DNA from 3 places in the Streptomyces sp. NPDC005752 genome. Region 1 is predicted to be linked to each of the others. Evidence: predicted binding sites of a transcription regulator. Region 1 holds the regulator's gene; each other region holds the start of a gene.
The links. Region 1 encodes HrcA, which represses chaperone genes, less so after heat shock. Its sites were predicted from a motif close to TTNGCACTCNGNNNNNCNGAGTGCNAA; they were not measured.

Region 1 (5,092 bases):
GGTGACCGTGACGACGGTGAGCGTCCCGGCGGCGGCGAACGCCTCGAGCACCTCACGGGTGGGGCATCCGAACGTGAAGGAGACCACGGGTACGGGGTCCTCCAGCAGGATCGCCACCTTGGCCTCGTAGGCGTCGTCCCCGCTGGAGTCCGGGTCGCCGAGAGGGGTCTCGTACCAGGCGCCCTCACCTGCGAGCTGGTGGCGGTAGACCTCCACGGCGCCGGGGTCGGCGACCAGCGGCTGCGGCATGAAGAGGTTGACGCCGAAGGGGAGCCCGGTCAGCCTCCGGAGCTGCTTGACCTCGTTGTACATCCCGTCGGCCGTCTTGTAGCCGGCGGCGAGGAATCCGATCCCGCCGGCCTCGGCCACGGCGGCGGCCAGCTCCGGTCGGGAGGCGCCGCCCGCCATCGGGGCCTGCACGACGGGGTATCGGCAGAGATCGGTCAGCGCCAAGGACATGAGCGCATCGTGCCACGTCCTGAGGATCGTGCCGAATCAGCGGTTGCACCCCACCGACGGGCCCCGGACACACGGCACCGCCCGCCGGTACGGGACCGGCGGGCGGTGCGGTGACAGGGTTCAGCGGCCGTTGAAGGCGTCCTTCAGACGGGAGAAGAGCCCCTGCTGCCCCGGCTGGAACTGCCCGGTGGGCCGCTCCTCACCACGCAGCTTGGACAGCTCCCGCAGGAGGCGCTCCTGCTCGGGGTCCATCTTCGTCGGGGTCAGCACCTCGACGTGCACGATCAGGTCCCCGCGCCCGCCACCACGCAGATGCGTGATGCCGCGCCCGTGCAGCGGGACCGACTGGCCGGACTGGGTGCCCGGCCTGATGTCGATCTCCTCCAGGCCGTCCAGCGTCTCCAGCGGCACCTGGGTGCCGAGGGCCGCCGCCGTCATCGGGATGGTGACCGTGCAGTGCAGATCGTCGCCACGCCGCTGGAACACGGCGTGAGGCAGCTCATGGATCTCGACGTACAGGTCGCCGGCGGGGCCGCCGCCGGGGCCGACCTCGCCCTCGCCCGCGAGCTGGATCCGGGTGCCGTTGTCGACACCTGCCGGGATCTTCACGGTGAGGGTGCGCCTCGACCGGATGCGGCCGTCGCCGGCGCACTCGGGGCACGGGGTCGGGACGACCGTGCCGAAGCCCTGGCACTGCGGGCAGGGCCGGGAGGTCATGACCTGACCGAGGAAGGACCTGGTGACCTGGGACACCTCGCCACGGCCGCGGCACATGTCGCAGGTCTGCGCGGAGGTGCCGGGTGCGGCGCCCTCGCCACTGCAGCTCGTACAGACGACCGCCGTGTCGACCTGGATGTCCTTGGTCGTACCGAAGGCCGCCTCGGAGAGGTCGATCTCCAGGCGGATCATGGCGTCCTGGCCGCGCCGGGTGCGCGAACGGGGTCCGCGCTGCGACGCAGTGCCGAAGAACGCGTCCATGATGTCGCTGAAGTTGCCGAAGCCGCCGGCTCCGAACCCTCCCGCGCCACCGCCGCCGCCCGAGGCGGACAGCGGGTCGCCGCCGAGGTCGTAGACCTGCTTCTTCTGCGGGTCCGAGAGCACCTCGTAAGCGGCGTTGATCTCCTTGAACCGCTCCTGGGTCTTCGGATCCGGGTTGACATCCGGGTGCAGCTCGCGGGCGAGCCGACGGAATGCCTTCTTGATCTCGTCCTGGGATGCGTCGCGGCGTACGCCTAGTACGGCGTAGTAGTCCGTGGCCACTTACGACTCCGCCAGGATCTGTCCGACGTAACGTGCCACTGCGCGTACCGCTCCCATCGTTCCGGGGTAGTCCATGCGGGTCGGTCCGACCACGCCGAGTTTGGCGACTGCCTCGTCGCCCGAACCGTAGCCGACCGCGACGACGGACGTGGAGTTGAGGCCCTCATGGGCGTTCTCGTGCCCGATCCGTACGGTCATGCCCGAATCCGTTGCCTCACCGAGCAGCTTCAGCAGCACGACCTGCTCCTCCAGTGCCTCCAGCACCGGCCGGATCATCACAGGGAAATCGTGCCCGAAGCGGGTGAGGTTGGAGGTGCCGCCGATGATCAGCCGCTCCTCCGTCTCTTCGACCAGGGTTTCGAGAAGGACGGAGAGCACCGTCGACACGGTGCCCCGGTCCTCGGTCTCGAAGGACTCCGGAAGGTCCTGCACCAGCCGGGGCACGTCCGCGAAGCGTCGTCCGACGACCCGGCTGTTGAGCCGGGCCCGCAGATCGGCCAGCGACATGTCACCGAACGGAGCAGGGCAGTCGATCATACGTTGTTCGACCCGGCCCGTGTCCGTGATCAGCACGAGCATCAGCCGGGCCGGAGCCAGCGACAGCAACTCCACGTGCCGGACCGTCGACCGGGTCAGCGAGGGGTACTGCACGACGGCGACCTGTCTGGTCAGCTGCGCGAGCAGCCGGACCGTGCGGCCCACGACGTCGTCGAGGTCGACCGCGCCGTCGAGGAAGTTCTGGATGGCCCGGCGCTCCGGCGAAGACAGGGGCTTGACGCCCGCGAGTCTGTCGACGAAGAGACGGTAGCCCTTGTCCGTCGGAATACGCCCCGCACTCGTGTGCGGCTGGGCGATGAAGCCCTCGTCCTCCAGCACCGCCATGTCGTTGCGGACGGTCGCCGGGGAGACCCCCAGGCTGTGCCGCTCCGTGAGCGCCTTGGAGCCGACGGGCTCCTCGGTGCCGACATAGTCCTGGACGATGGCGCGCAGCACTTCGAGTCTGCGTTCGCTGAGCACCGCGCACACCTCCAGCTGTGGTTCTCCGGCGTCTGCCTGGCACTCTGTGCATTCGAGTGCCAGCAATCCCCCCGGTCAGTGTACGGGGGGAGGGTGGTCCCGGGGCAAGGCCGACCGGCCACGCCGTCGCGGGACTGCGCAGGTCGTTGCCGATAGCGTCGCCGTATGGACGTCTCTTGGGAAGAGTTCGGCTGGGAGCGGTTGGGCAACGGTACGGGGCGGCGACGCCTTCCCGTCTGGGACGCGACCGCCGCACTGGTGGCCGGGGCGGACGGTGTGCTGCTCTACGACACGGGTTCGACGCTCCGGGAGGGAGTCGAGCTGCGCTCCCAGGCGGAGAGCATGCTGGGCCGGAGGGTGACGCATATCGCATTGAGTCATCCGCACTTCGACCATGTGCTGGGCACGGCCGCCTTCTCCGGGGCGGAGGTCTACGGGGCGGTCGGCACGGCGGATCTGCTGGGGCGGGGCGCCGGGGAACTGCGCGCGGACGCGCTTCGGCACGGCATGAGTGAGGCCGACGCCACTGCGGCGACGGACGCGCTGGTGGCCCCGCGGCATCAGGTGAGCGGCGAGTGGACGCTCGACCTCGGGGGCGGGCTCCAGGTGCTGCTGGCCAATGTGGGCCCCGGGCACAGCGGCCACGACCTCGCGGTGCTGGTTCCGGGGTCACCTGTCGTGGTGCTCTGCGGCGACCTGGTCGAGGAGTCCGGCGAGCCGCAGGCGGGCCGGGACGCGGTCCCCTCGCACTGGCCGGCGGCGCTGGACCGGCTGCTGGAGCTCGGCGGCGAGGACGCGTCGTACGTGCCGGGACACGGGGCGGTGGTGGACGCGGCGTTCGTACGGGCGCAGCGCGCCCGACTGGCCGCCCGCTTCGGCGTGTCGTGAAAGGGCCTCCGTTTATCGTCGTGCCATGCGCAGCTACCAGCCGGATCTGACCCCGCCGTGGAAGAAGTCCGCTCCCGCCCCCGAGGTCCCCGCAGAACCCGATCTGGTCGTCGAGGAGGCCGTCACCGGCTTCTGCGGTGCGGTGATCCACTGCGAGAAGACGGCTCAGGGCCCGACGGTCACGCTGGAGGACCGCTTCGGCAAGCACCGGGTCTTCCCCATGGAGCCGCGTGGTTTCCTGCTGAAGGGCAGGGTGGTCACCCTGGTGCGCCCGTCGGCCGGCGGCCCCGTCCGCCCCTCACGTACGGCCTCCGGTTCCGTGGCGGTCCCCGGAGCGCGGGCGCGTGTGGCGCGCGCCGGCCGCATCTACGTGGAGGGGCGGCACGACGCCGAGCTCGTGGAGCGGGTCTGGGGCGACGACCTGCGCATCGAGGGCGTGGTGGTGGAGTACCTGGAGGGCGTCGACGACCTCCCGGCGATCGTGCGGGAGTTCTCACCCGGTCCGGACGCCCGGCTCGGTGTCCTGGTCGACCACCTGGTGCCCGGTTCGAAGGAGTCCCGGATCGCCGCCCAGGTCACCGACGCGCACGTGCTGGTGGTGGGACATCCGTACATCGATGTCTGGGAGGCCGTGAAGCCGTCGTCCGTGGGTATCCCCGCGTGGCCGGTGGTGCCGCGCGGGCAGGACTGGAAGACGGGCGTGTGCCGTGCGCTGGGCTGGCCGGAGAACACGGGCGCGGCCTGGCAGCACATTCTTTCAAGGGTCGGCTCGTACAAGGACCTGGAGCCGCAGCTGCTGGGGCGTGTCGAGGAACTGATCGACTTCGTCACCCTTCCCGCCTGACACCCCCGGCACGGACCCGGCCCTCAGTCCACCAGGTCCCGCACCACGGCGTCGGCCAGCAGCCTGCCCCGCAGTGTGAGGACGGCGCGCCCCTCGTCGTACGGTCCGGGCTCCAGCAGTCCGTCCGCGACCGCGCGGCCGGCCGCAGCCAGGCCCGCGGGGGCGAGCAGCGACAGCGGGCAGCCCTCGACGAGCCGCAGTTCCAGCAGGATGCGCTCGACCCGCCGGTCCTCGTCACCGAGCACCTCACGGCCGGCGCCGGGCGAGCGGCCCTCGGCCAGGGCCTGCGCGTAGGCCCCGGGGTGCTTGACGTTCCACCAGCGCACCCCGCCGACGTGGCTGTGGGCCCCGGGTCCGGCACCCCACCAGTCGGCGCCGCGCCAGTACAGCTCGTTGTGCAGGCAGCGGCCCTCGGGCGTACGGGACCAGTTCGAGACCTCGTACCAGGAGAAGCCCGCCGCCGCCATCGCCTCGTCGGCGATCAGGTAGCGGTCGGCGTGGACGTCGTCGTCCGTCATCGGGACCTCGCCCCGGCGGATACGGCGGGCGAGCTGGGTCCCTTCCTCGACGATCAGCGCGTACGCCGACACGTGGTCGGGCCCGGCGCCGATCGCCGCGTCGAGG
Region 2 (5,092 bases), on a different contig from region 1:
GGCGAGTACCGGACCTGACCTCTTCCGCGGACCGGCCCCGAACCGTCCATGCCCGCCACCGCGTACGACGCCGGCCCCCGGGAACGAATCCCGGGGGCCGGCGTCGTACGGGTACTGCGGGTACCGCTCGAACTGCTGATCCGAGGATCAGAAGTCCATGTCACCGCCCGGCATGCCGCCCGGAGCGGCCGCAGAGGCCTTCTCCGGCTTGTCGGCGATGACGGCCTCGGTGGTGAGGAAGAGCGCGGCGATGGACGCGGCGTTCTGCAGGGCGGAGCGCGTGACCTTCGCCGGGTCGATGATGCCCTCGGCGATCATGTCGACGTACTCGCCGGTCGCGGCGTTGAGGCCGTGACCGATCGGCAGGTTGCGCACCTTCTCGACGATGACGCCACCCTCGAGACCACCGTTGACGGCGATCTGCTTGAGCGGGGCCTCCAGCGCGAGCTTCACGGCGTTGGCGCCCGTGGCCTCGTCACCGGTCAGGTCGAGCTTCTCGAAGACGGCCGAGGCCTGGAGCAGAGCCACGCCACCACCGGCGACGATGCCCTCCTCGACAGCGGCCTTGGCGTTGCGCACCGCGTCCTCGATGCGGTGCTTGCGCTCCTTGAGCTCCACCTCGGTGGCGGCGCCGGCCTTGATGACGGCCACGCCGCCGGCCAGCTTCGCGAGGCGCTCCTGGAGCTTCTCGCGGTCGTAGTCCGAGTCGGAGTTCTCGATCTCGGCACGGATCTGCTTGACGCGGCCCTGGACCTGGTCGCTGTCGCCGCCACCGTCGACGATGGTCGTCTCGTCCTTGGTGATGACGACCTTGCGGGCGGTGCCGAGCAGGTCGACGCCGGCGTTCTCCAGCTTGAGACCGACCTCCTCGGAGATGACGGTGCCACCGGTGAGGATGGCGATGTCGCCGAGCATGGCCTTGCGGCGGTCACCGAAGCCCGGAGCCTTGACGGCGACGGACTTGAAGGTGCCACGGATCTTGTTGACGACCAGGGTCGACAGGGCCTCGCCCTCGACGTCCTCCGCGATGATCAGCAGGGGCTTGCCCGACTGCATGACCTTCTCGAGCAGCGGAAGGAGGTCCTTCACGTTGCTGATCTTGGAGTTGACGATCAGGATGTACGGGTCGTCGAACGACGTCTCCATACGCTCCATGTCGGTCGCGAAGTACGCCGAGATGTAGCCCTTGTCGAAGCGCATACCCTCGGTGAGCTCGAGCTCCAGACCGAAGGTCTGGGACTCCTCGACGGTGATGACGCCTTCCTTGCCGACCTTGTCCATCGCCTCGGCGATCTTGGCGCCGATCTCGGTGTCGGCAGCGGAGATGGAGGCCGTCGAAGCGATCTGCTCCTTGGTCTCCACGTCCTTCGCCTGCTCCAGCAGAGCGGCGGAGACGGCCTCGACGGCCTTCTCGATGCCACGCTTCAGAGCCATCGGGTTGGCACCCGCGGCGACGTTGCGCAGGCCCTCGCGGACGAGCGCCTGGGCGAGAACGGTGGCGGTGGTCGTACCGTCGCCGGCGACGTCGTCCGTCTTCTTGGCGACCTCCTTGACCAGCTCCGCACCGATCTTCTCGTACGGGTCCTCGAGCTCGATCTCCTTGGCGATGGAAACACCATCGTTGGTGATCGTGGGCGCGCCCCACTTCTTCTCGAGGACGACGTTACGGCCCTTGGGGCCGAGGGTGACCTTGACGGCGTCGGCGAGCTGGTTCATCCCGCGCTCGAGACCGCGCCGTGCCTCCTCGTCGAACGCGATGATCTTGGCCATGTGAAGTGGTCCTCCCGGACAGGGGTGGATTTCTCCGGACCGAGAGGCGCCCGCGACGGACGGCCAGCGTGCTCTGTGGTTCCTTGCCCCACGGAGCCTGCGGGCCTCACCGGCCCGGTCCAAGTTCTGTCACTCTCACCTGGAGAGTGCTAACGCCAATAATTAGCACTCGACCCCTGCGAGTGCAAGCGTCCCCCTCCGTCGGTGGACAACCGGGAGGGGCGCACACACGCACGAAGGGCCCGTCCCCCTCTTCGGAGGTACGGGCCCTGCGTGTGTGAGTGGTGTCGTCGGCCGACCGCGCCGAGCTCAGCCGACGGCGAGCTTGACCATGTCCGCCTGCGGCCCCTTCTGGCCCTGCGAGATCTCGAATTCAACTCGCTGACCCTCTTCGAGGGTGCGGTATCCGTCCATCTGGATCGCGCTGTAGTGGACGAAGACATCCGCACCACCGTCGACCGCGATGAAGCCGTACCCCTTCTCCGCGTTGAACCACTTGACGGTGCCCTGAGCCATAGCCTTACTCCCCTATTACTGGCCCTTGCGCAGGTCCGCACTTCGCGGACCCGGGTCAGAAGTCACCCTCCGACAGGAGAGGGTGGCGTGCGCCGGAACGCGTCGACCGCGGCCGAATGTATCTGCCCAACTGCCCTCTGCAACAGGTCAATCGGACGAGAATTCTGGGCACGGGCGACCGCACGCAAGGGGCGAATTCGCTGGATTCCAGGGCAAGTCGGGCCTGACAAAGGCCACTTATGCCTCAAGGGGTTCACGCACTTTGGCTGTTTCTTGCCGCGGCCGGGCGCATTCTCATATGCGGGCGGCACGGGAAGCTGCGGTGACTTCCCCAACTCTACCGCGCTCAACCATGCGGAATGGCCCCCTCCACATGTTGTGCGGAGAGGGCCACTGTGCTCACGCCGTGCGGTCGGGCAGCCGCGCCCGGGGCCGTGCGGTGATCAGCCTCCGGCGACGGCCGGGATGATCGAGACGCCGGCGCCGTCCGGGGTGACCGCGTCCAGGCCGCCCTCGAAACGCACGTCGTCGTCGTTGACGTACACGTTGACGAAGCGTCGCAGCTTGCCCTGGTCGTCCAGGACGCGGGCCGCGATGCCCGGGTGGTTCTGCTCCAGGGAGGCGATGACCTCGGAGAGGACCGACCCTTCCGCCGGGACCTCGGCCTGACCGCCCGTGTAGGTGCGGAGGATGGTGGGGATGCGGACCTTGACGCTCATGTACGTGCCTTCCTTCGGTCTCGGGTGGTCAGTTGGCGGCGGCGAGGCCCGCGTCGCGGAACGCGTCCAGACTGGGCCGGATCGTCGCCGACAGGCCCGTCGTGGGAGCGACCGCGTCCAGGGTCTTCAGCCCGTCGCCGGTGTTCAGGACGACGGTCGTCAGGGCCGGGTCGAGCAGACCGGCGTCGATCAGCTTCTTCGTCACACCGACCGTCACCCCGCCCGCGGTCTCCGCGAAGATGCCCTCGGTGCGGGCCAGCAGCTTGATCGCGTCCACGACCTGCTCGTCGTTGACGTCCTCCACCGCGCCGCCGGTGCGCCGGGCGATGTCCAGGACGTACGGACCGTCGGCCGGGTTCCCGATCGCGAGGGACTTGGCGATCGTCTTCGGCTTCTGGGGGCGCACCACGTCGTGGCCGGCCTTGAAGGCGGTGGAGACCGGGGAGCAGCCCTCGGCCTGTGCACCGAAGATCTTGTACGGCTTGTCCTCGACGAGGCCGAGCTTGATCAGCTCCTGCAGCCCCTTGTCGATCTTCGTGAGCTGCGAGCCGGACGCGATCGGGATGACGAGCTGGTCGGGCAGCTGCCAGCCGAGCTGTTCGCAGATCTCGTACGCCAGGGTCTTGGAGCCCTCGCCGTAGTACGGCCGCAGGTTGACGTTGACGAAGCCCCAGCCCTCGCCGAGCGGGTCGCCGATGAGCTCCGAGCAGAAGCGGTTGACGTCGTCGTAGTTGCCCTCGATGCCGACCAGTTCACCGCCGTACACCGCGGCCATGACGACCTTGCCCTGCTCCAGGTCGTGCGGGATGAACACGCAGGAGCGGAAGCCGGCGCGGGCGGCGGCGGCACCCACCGCACCGGCGAGGTTGCCGGTGGAGGAGCAGGAGAGGGTGGTGAACCCGAAGGCACGGGCGGCCTCGACGGCGATCGCGACGACACGGTCCTTGAAGGAGTGCGTCGGATTGCCGGAGTCGTCCTTGACGTACAGGCCGCCGGTCACGCCCAGCTCACGGGCGAGGTTGTCGGCCTTCACGAGCTTCGTGAAACCGGGGTTGATGTTGGGCTTGTCGGCGACGTCGGAGGGGACGGGCAGCAGCGGCGCGTAGCGCCAGATGTTGTCCGGGCCCTCGGCGATGCGCTTCTTCAGCTCTTCGGGGGAGCCGCTCGGCAGGTCGTACGCCACTTCGAGCGGCCCGAAACAGGACACACAGGCGAAAATGGGGCCGAGCTCGAAACGCTCGCCGCATTCGCGGCAGGAAAGTGCTGCGGCGGGACCGAGGTCCACGGCGGAAGAATCGGTGTTCTCTGCAACTGTCTGCACGGCCATGATGGCGGAGGCCCTTTCTCCTCATCTTCCTCGCGACGTATTTCGCCGCAAGACGGAATTGGCACCTTCCCCACCGTGACCTCGCGGCCGGCAGGAGGGTTGCCGGGACTTCGACGGGCCGTTCCCTCAGTCCCTCTGGATGAGCGCTATGGCACCGGACCATGGATCCGGGCGTTTATTCGCGGACCGACCCCGACATGCGAGGGTCATCCGCGTTGTTCAAGACTGTAACCGAAGCACTGGACGGTTGAGATAGTCGTCCGAACCGCGAGATGGATCACATACAGGGAGTATCGACCGTGCTGGAAGAGGTGGAACGCTGGCTGACCAGGCGTTCCTGGTCAGCTGCCGACCGCCCGCTCGACCGGCTCACCGCCGCGCGGGCGAGGGATCCGCACCGCTCGCGTGTGAGCGTCGTCCTGCCCGCGCTGAACGAGGAGGCGACGGTCGGCGCGATCGTCGCGGAGATCCGCCGCGAGCTGATGGAGGAGGTCCGGCTCGTCGACGAGCTGGTGGTGATCGACTCCGGATCCACCGACGGGACCGCCCAGGAGGCCCGCCGGGCCGGCGCCCGGGTCGTGCACCGGGACGCGATACTCCCGAGGGTCCCCGCCCTCCCCGGCAAGGGCGAGGTGCTGTGGCGATCGCTGCTGGTCACCGACGGAGACATCGTGTGCTTCGTCGACGCCGACCTCAAGGAGTTCTCGGCGGACTTCGTCTCCGGAATCGTCGGCCCCCTGCTGACCGACCCCTCCGTGCA
Region 3 (5,092 bases), on a different contig from region 1:
ATGTCGCCGAGCATGGCCTTGCGGCGGTCACCGAAGCCGGGGGCCTTCACCGCGACGGCGTTGAAGGTGCCACGGATCTTGTTGACGACGAGGGTGGAGAGCGCCTCGCCCTCGACGTCCTCGGCGATGATCAGCAGCGGCTTGGAGGCACCCGCCTGGATGACCTTCTCCAGGAGCGGGAGCAGCTCCTGGATGGAGCCGATCTTGCCCTGGTGGATCAGGATGTACGGGTCGTCGAGGACGGCCTCCATACGCTCCTGGTCGGTCACCATGTACGGCGACAGGTAACCCTTGTCGAAGGCCATGCCCTCGGTGAACTCGAGGTCCAGACCGAAGGTGTTGGACTCCTCGACGGTGATGACACCGTCCTTGCCGACCTTGTCCATCGCGTCCGCGATGAGCTCGCCGACCTGCGGGTCCTGCGCGGAGAGCGCGGCCACGGCGGCGATGTCGGCCTTGTCGTCGATCGGGCGGGCGGTCGCGAGGAGGTCCTCGGACACGGCCTTGACGGCGGCGTCGATGCCCTTCTTCAGGGCGGCCGGGGACGCGCCCGCGGCGACGTTGCGCAGACCTTCGCGGACGAGGGCCTGGGCGAGCACGGTGGCGGTGGTGGTGCCGTCACCCGCTACGTCGTTGGTCTTGGTCGCCACCTCCTTCACCAGCTGGGCACCGAGGTTCTCGTACGGGTCGTCGAGCTCGACCTCGCGCGCGATGGTGACACCGTCGTTGGTGATGGTGGGAGCGCCGAACTTCTTGTCGATGACGACGTTGCGGCCCTTCGGGCCGATCGTCACCTTCACCGTGTCGGCAAGCTTGTTGACGCCGCGCTCAAGGGCGCGACGGGCGTCCTCGTCGAACTTCAGAATCTTCGCCATGGGCTGTTTTCTTCCCTCTCAAAACGAACTGCGCCCCTCGCCACCCGGCTAGTTTTTCGCAGGGGGCCAGGGGCGCAGAACAGAAGCAAACGTTAGGTGAACTACTTCTCGACGATCGCGAGCACGTCGCGGGCCGAGAGGACGAGGTACTCCTCGCCGTTGTACTTCACCTCGGTGCCGCCGTACTTGCTGTACAGAACGACGTCGCCGGTCTTGACGTCGAGCGGAAGGCGCTCGCCGTTCTCGAAGCGGCCCGGGCCCACGGCCAGGACGACGCCCTCCTGGGGCTTCTCCTTGGCGGTGTCCGGAATGACCAGGCCGGAAGCCGTGGTCTGCTCGGCGTCGAGCGGCTGGACCACAATGCGGTCCTCGAGCGGCTTGATCGCAACCTTGGAGCTGGTGGTCGACACGATCCGGTCTCCCCCTTCGGAGATCTCACGGGGTTTAACAGTCTGTGGGGTGGCGACCAGACCGATCCGTCGTCGCGGGTGCCGGACCTGCCCTGTCGCACGGTTGTGCTGGCACTCTCCATCGGTGAGTGCCAGCACAGAGACTATGACCGGGATTAGCACTCGGTCAAGCGGAGTGCCAATTCACCACCCTCGCGTGGCGTCGCGTGGACCGCGCACGCCCGGACAACGCGGGAGACCGGCGCGGTGTTCCGGTGGCGGAGGAACCGCACGGGACCCCGCCTTCCGCCCCGCCCCGTCAGACGTAGTCCTCCAGCCTGGCCACGGCGTACCCCTTGTCCGTGACCGTCTTCATGACGCGGCGGATCATGTCGGCCATCGATCCCTCCCAGTCCTCGTCGCCCCGGAAGTGGGTGAGGATGATGTCGCCCGGGTGCAGGTCCCGGTCCCACTCGCGCCACTCCATGTGGTCGGGGAACGCCTCGGCGGCCCACAGGGGCACGGCCTTGATGCCGCAGGACTCGGCGACGCGGAGGGTGTCTGCGTTGTAGTTGCCGTACGGCGGCCGGAAGAGGGTCGGCCGCTTCCCGAAGTACTTCTCGAGCTTGTCCTGCTCGCCGCAGATCTCCCGCCGCTGGTCCGCCTTCGAGAGTCCCGGGAGGTAACGGTGGTTGAGCGTGTGGTTGTTGAGCGTCACGCCCCTGGCCTGCATGTCCTTGAAGTAGCCGTAGTCGTCGCTCACCACGTAGTCGCTGAGGAAGGCGCTGTACGGGATCTTCAGCTCCGTCATCATCCGCAGCAGTTCGGGGTCCTTCTTTGCCCCGTCGTCCATCGTCAGGAAGACGACCCGTTCCTTGGTGGGCACGGTGGTGAAGACCGGCGGCAGCGTCTCCCCGCCCTCCACCTCGAACCCGGCACGGGTGGTGATGCGCGGCTTCACCACGGGCGGTGCGGGGGCGACGAGCGGGAGTTTCGCCAGACCCCACTTCTTCGCCACCGCGACGCGGGCGGCCTGTTCACGCTTCAGCCGCGCGGCCTGCGCCGCGGCCGCGGCGGGCGCTTGTGGAGCGGCCGCCCCCGGCTGCCCCTCGACCGGCTTCCGCCGGCCTCCCGCCCCCTCGTCCGTACCGTCGGCGCATCCGGAGGCGACGGCGCCCAGCAACAGTGCGGCCAGGACCGCACACGCCGTTCTGCGACACTTCATGACGGATTTTTCTTTTTGTCGTACTAGCTGCATGGCGCCGCATCCTGCCACCGGGCCACCGGCCTCCCCCGGCGACACATCCGGCGGACCCGCCGCATCCCCCGGCTGGCTCACAATGGATCCGTGAACGCCCTTCCCCCCGCCGGCCAGGCCGGCCCCGCCGACCCGCTCGCCGCCTTCGCCGCCCTGCGCACCCCCGAGGGCACCGCGCTCCTGGACGAACTGCGCGACCACGACCCCGCACGGGAACTGGCGACCGCGACCCGGCTGCGCCGCACGCACCCCGCGGCCCTCGTGTCGGCGGCGCTGGGCCAGGCGCGGCTGCGGCAGCGCGCCGTGGCGAAGTTCGGGGCCGCGGACGCGTACCGCATGTTCTTCACACCCGACGGAGTGGAGCAGGCGACCCGCACCTCGGTCGCCACCTACCGCGCCGGGCGGTTCGCGGCGCTCGGAGTGGGGAGCGTGGCGGACCTGTGCTGCGGGATCGGCGGTGACGCGATCACCCTGGCCCGGGCGGGCGTCCCGGTCCTGGCGGTGGACCGCGATCCGCTCACCGCCCAGGTCGCCCGCGCCAACGCCGAGGCACTCGGCCTCCAGGACCTCGTCGAGGTGCGGTGCGCCGACGTCACCGAGATCGACACCTCCCCGTACGACGCCGTCTTCGTCGACCCGGCGCGGCGCGGCGGGCGGGGCAGGATCTTCGACCCCGAGGCCTACTCACCTCCGCTCTCCTGGGCGACCGGGGCGGCGCTGAAGGCTCCTCGCGCCGCGCTGAAGATCGCCCCCGGTGTCCCCCACGAGGCGATCGGTCCGCAGGCGGAGGCCGAGTGGATCTCGGACGGCGGAGACGTGAAGGAAGCGGTGCTGTGGTTCGGCGAGGGCTTCGCCCCCGGCACCTTCCGGGCCACGCTGCTCCCGTCCGGGACGACCCTCGCCTCGGACGGCCCGCTCCCCGCCCCACCGGTCGGCCCCGTCGGCCGGTACCTCCACGAGCCGGACGGCGCCGTGATCCGCGCCCACCTGGTCGCCGAGATCGTGGAGCGCTGCGAGGGCAGGCTGATCGACGAGACGATCGCGTACGTCACGAGCGACGCGCCGTACGAGTCCGAGGCCACGGCCTCCTACGAGATCACCGACCAGCTGCCCTTCAACATGAAGAAGCTGAAAGCTCTCCTGAGGGAGCGTCAGGTCGGTGTCCTGACCGTCAAGAAGCGTGGCTCGCCGGTCGAACCGGAGGAGTTGCGGCGGAAGATGAAGCTCCAGGGACCGCACGCGGCCACCGTGTTCATGACCCGGGTGGCCGGGGCCCCGACGATGCTCATCGGGCAGCCGGTGAAGGGGACTTGATCAGCCCTCCACCCCGGCCGGCCGGTCCGCCGGAACACCTACGAGCGCCCTGAGCACCCAGCGGCGGTGGGCGAACGCCTTGACGAGGCCGGTCAGTCCGGCCAGCCAGGCGAGGAACCCGAGCCCCATCAGCCAGACCACCAGGCCGTACGTCTCCTGGCCCGCCCTCGCGGCCCCCGGGACGGCCACGCAGCCGAAGAGACCCGCCGCGCAGAGTACGAACGACGTCAGGAGCCAGGCGATGCTCGCCCGCGGCCTGCGCAGGGGCAGGTCCCCCACCGGGTCGCGGTCCAGTCCGCCCCACTCCACGAGGAGTGCGTGCACCCGCAGGTCCCTGGCCACGCCGACGGCCAGGAGCACGGCCGATGGGACGAGGACGGCGGCGCCCGCGGCAAGGCAGACGACTCCCGGGACGACGCCGAGGGCGTCGTTCGCGTCCTCGAACATGAGCAGCGCCGATCCGACCAGCGACCAGCCGAGTGCGGCGATCCCCGCCCACATCAGCAGCACTCCGAGCCGCGCGGGCCCGATGAACATCCGCACCAGCTCGCCGAGCACCACCGCCCGGTCCCCCAGCAGTGCGTCGCGGTCGGGCCACGTGCGTATCTCCGCCGGCGGAGGGGGTGGGGGAAGGGGTGAACGGCTAGGCATGTCGCAGACATTACCGAGCGCGCACGCCACCCTCCGGCCGTGGGACGGTCCGGGGCATCAGGTCAGCGGGTACGAGGTCCGGCCGGACGCCTCATCGATCTCGTCGTGTGCCTTGGTGAGCAGTTTCATCGCCAGTTCGTTGAGCGCACGGGCGCCGGCGATCTCCTCGCCGACCCTGGGCTGCTCCGCGTCGGAGGGGTGGCGGCTGGCGTACCCGTGGGCCCGCACCTCGGTCCCGTCACTCAGCCGCACCATCGCGGCCGCGCGGGTCCGGTGGGTGTCCTCCTCGAACTCCAGCTCGATGTGCCATCCGACCGTGGTCTCCATCATGTCGGTCACCTCCCGGGACTCGTGCTTCCAGGGTGCGCCCGTTGCCCCGCCCGCGCACGGCGTGCGGGGCACGCCTCAGGCGTTCTGCAGGGCCTGCACGTCCAGCTTCCGCATGCCCATCATCGCCTTCATCACCCGGTCCGCCCGGGCCCGGTCGGGGCCGCCGAGCAGCTCGGGAAGGGCGCGCGGGACGATCTGCCACGACAGGCCGTACCTGTCCTTCAGCCACCCGCACATGCTTTCCTCACCCTCCTCGGTGAACTTCGCCCACAGCC

Region 2: groL (chaperonin GroEL) is a predicted target of HrcA. The motif match lies at 1,933-1,959, and genes of this name have one in related genera.
Region 3: groES (co-chaperone GroES) is a predicted target of HrcA. The motif match lies at 1,441-1,467, and genes of this name have one in related genera.

What each region holds. Positions count from the first base shown of each region.
Region 1 is NZ_JBEXYB010000011.1:21,519-26,610, reverse strand. It holds gene ABZ441_RS11570 (nitronate monooxygenase) at 1-459, opposite strand, end outside; gene dnaJ (molecular chaperone DnaJ) at 580-1,719, opposite strand; gene hrcA (heat-inducible transcriptional repressor HrcA) at 1,720-2,736, opposite strand; gene ABZ441_RS11555 (MBL fold metallo-hydrolase) at 2,902-3,624, shown strand; gene ABZ441_RS11550 (DUF3097 domain-containing protein) at 3,650-4,468, shown strand; gene hemW (radical SAM family heme chaperone HemW) at 4,492-5,092, opposite strand, start outside.
Region 2 is NZ_JBEXYB010000025.1:101,118-106,209, forward strand. It holds gene groL (chaperonin GroEL) at 148-1,770, opposite strand; gene ABZ441_RS21915 (cold-shock protein) at 2,080-2,286, opposite strand; gene ABZ441_RS21920 (MoaD/ThiS family protein) at 2,730-3,005, opposite strand; gene thrC (threonine synthase) at 3,034-4,332, opposite strand; SAM riboswitch class I at 4,351-4,478, opposite strand; gene ABZ441_RS21930 (glucosyl-3-phosphoglycerate synthase) at 4,632-5,092, shown strand, end outside.
Region 3 is NZ_JBEXYB010000016.1:73,585-78,676, forward strand. It holds gene groL (chaperonin GroEL) at 1-875, opposite strand, end outside; gene groES (co-chaperone GroES) at 977-1,285, opposite strand; gene ABZ441_RS15730 (polysaccharide deacetylase family protein) at 1,584-2,489, opposite strand; gene ABZ441_RS15735 (methyltransferase domain-containing protein) at 2,613-3,836, shown strand; gene ABZ441_RS15740 (hypothetical protein) at 3,837-4,487, opposite strand; gene ABZ441_RS15745 (DUF1876 domain-containing protein) at 4,545-4,817, opposite strand; gene ABZ441_RS15750 (VOC family protein) at 4,893-5,092, opposite strand, start outside.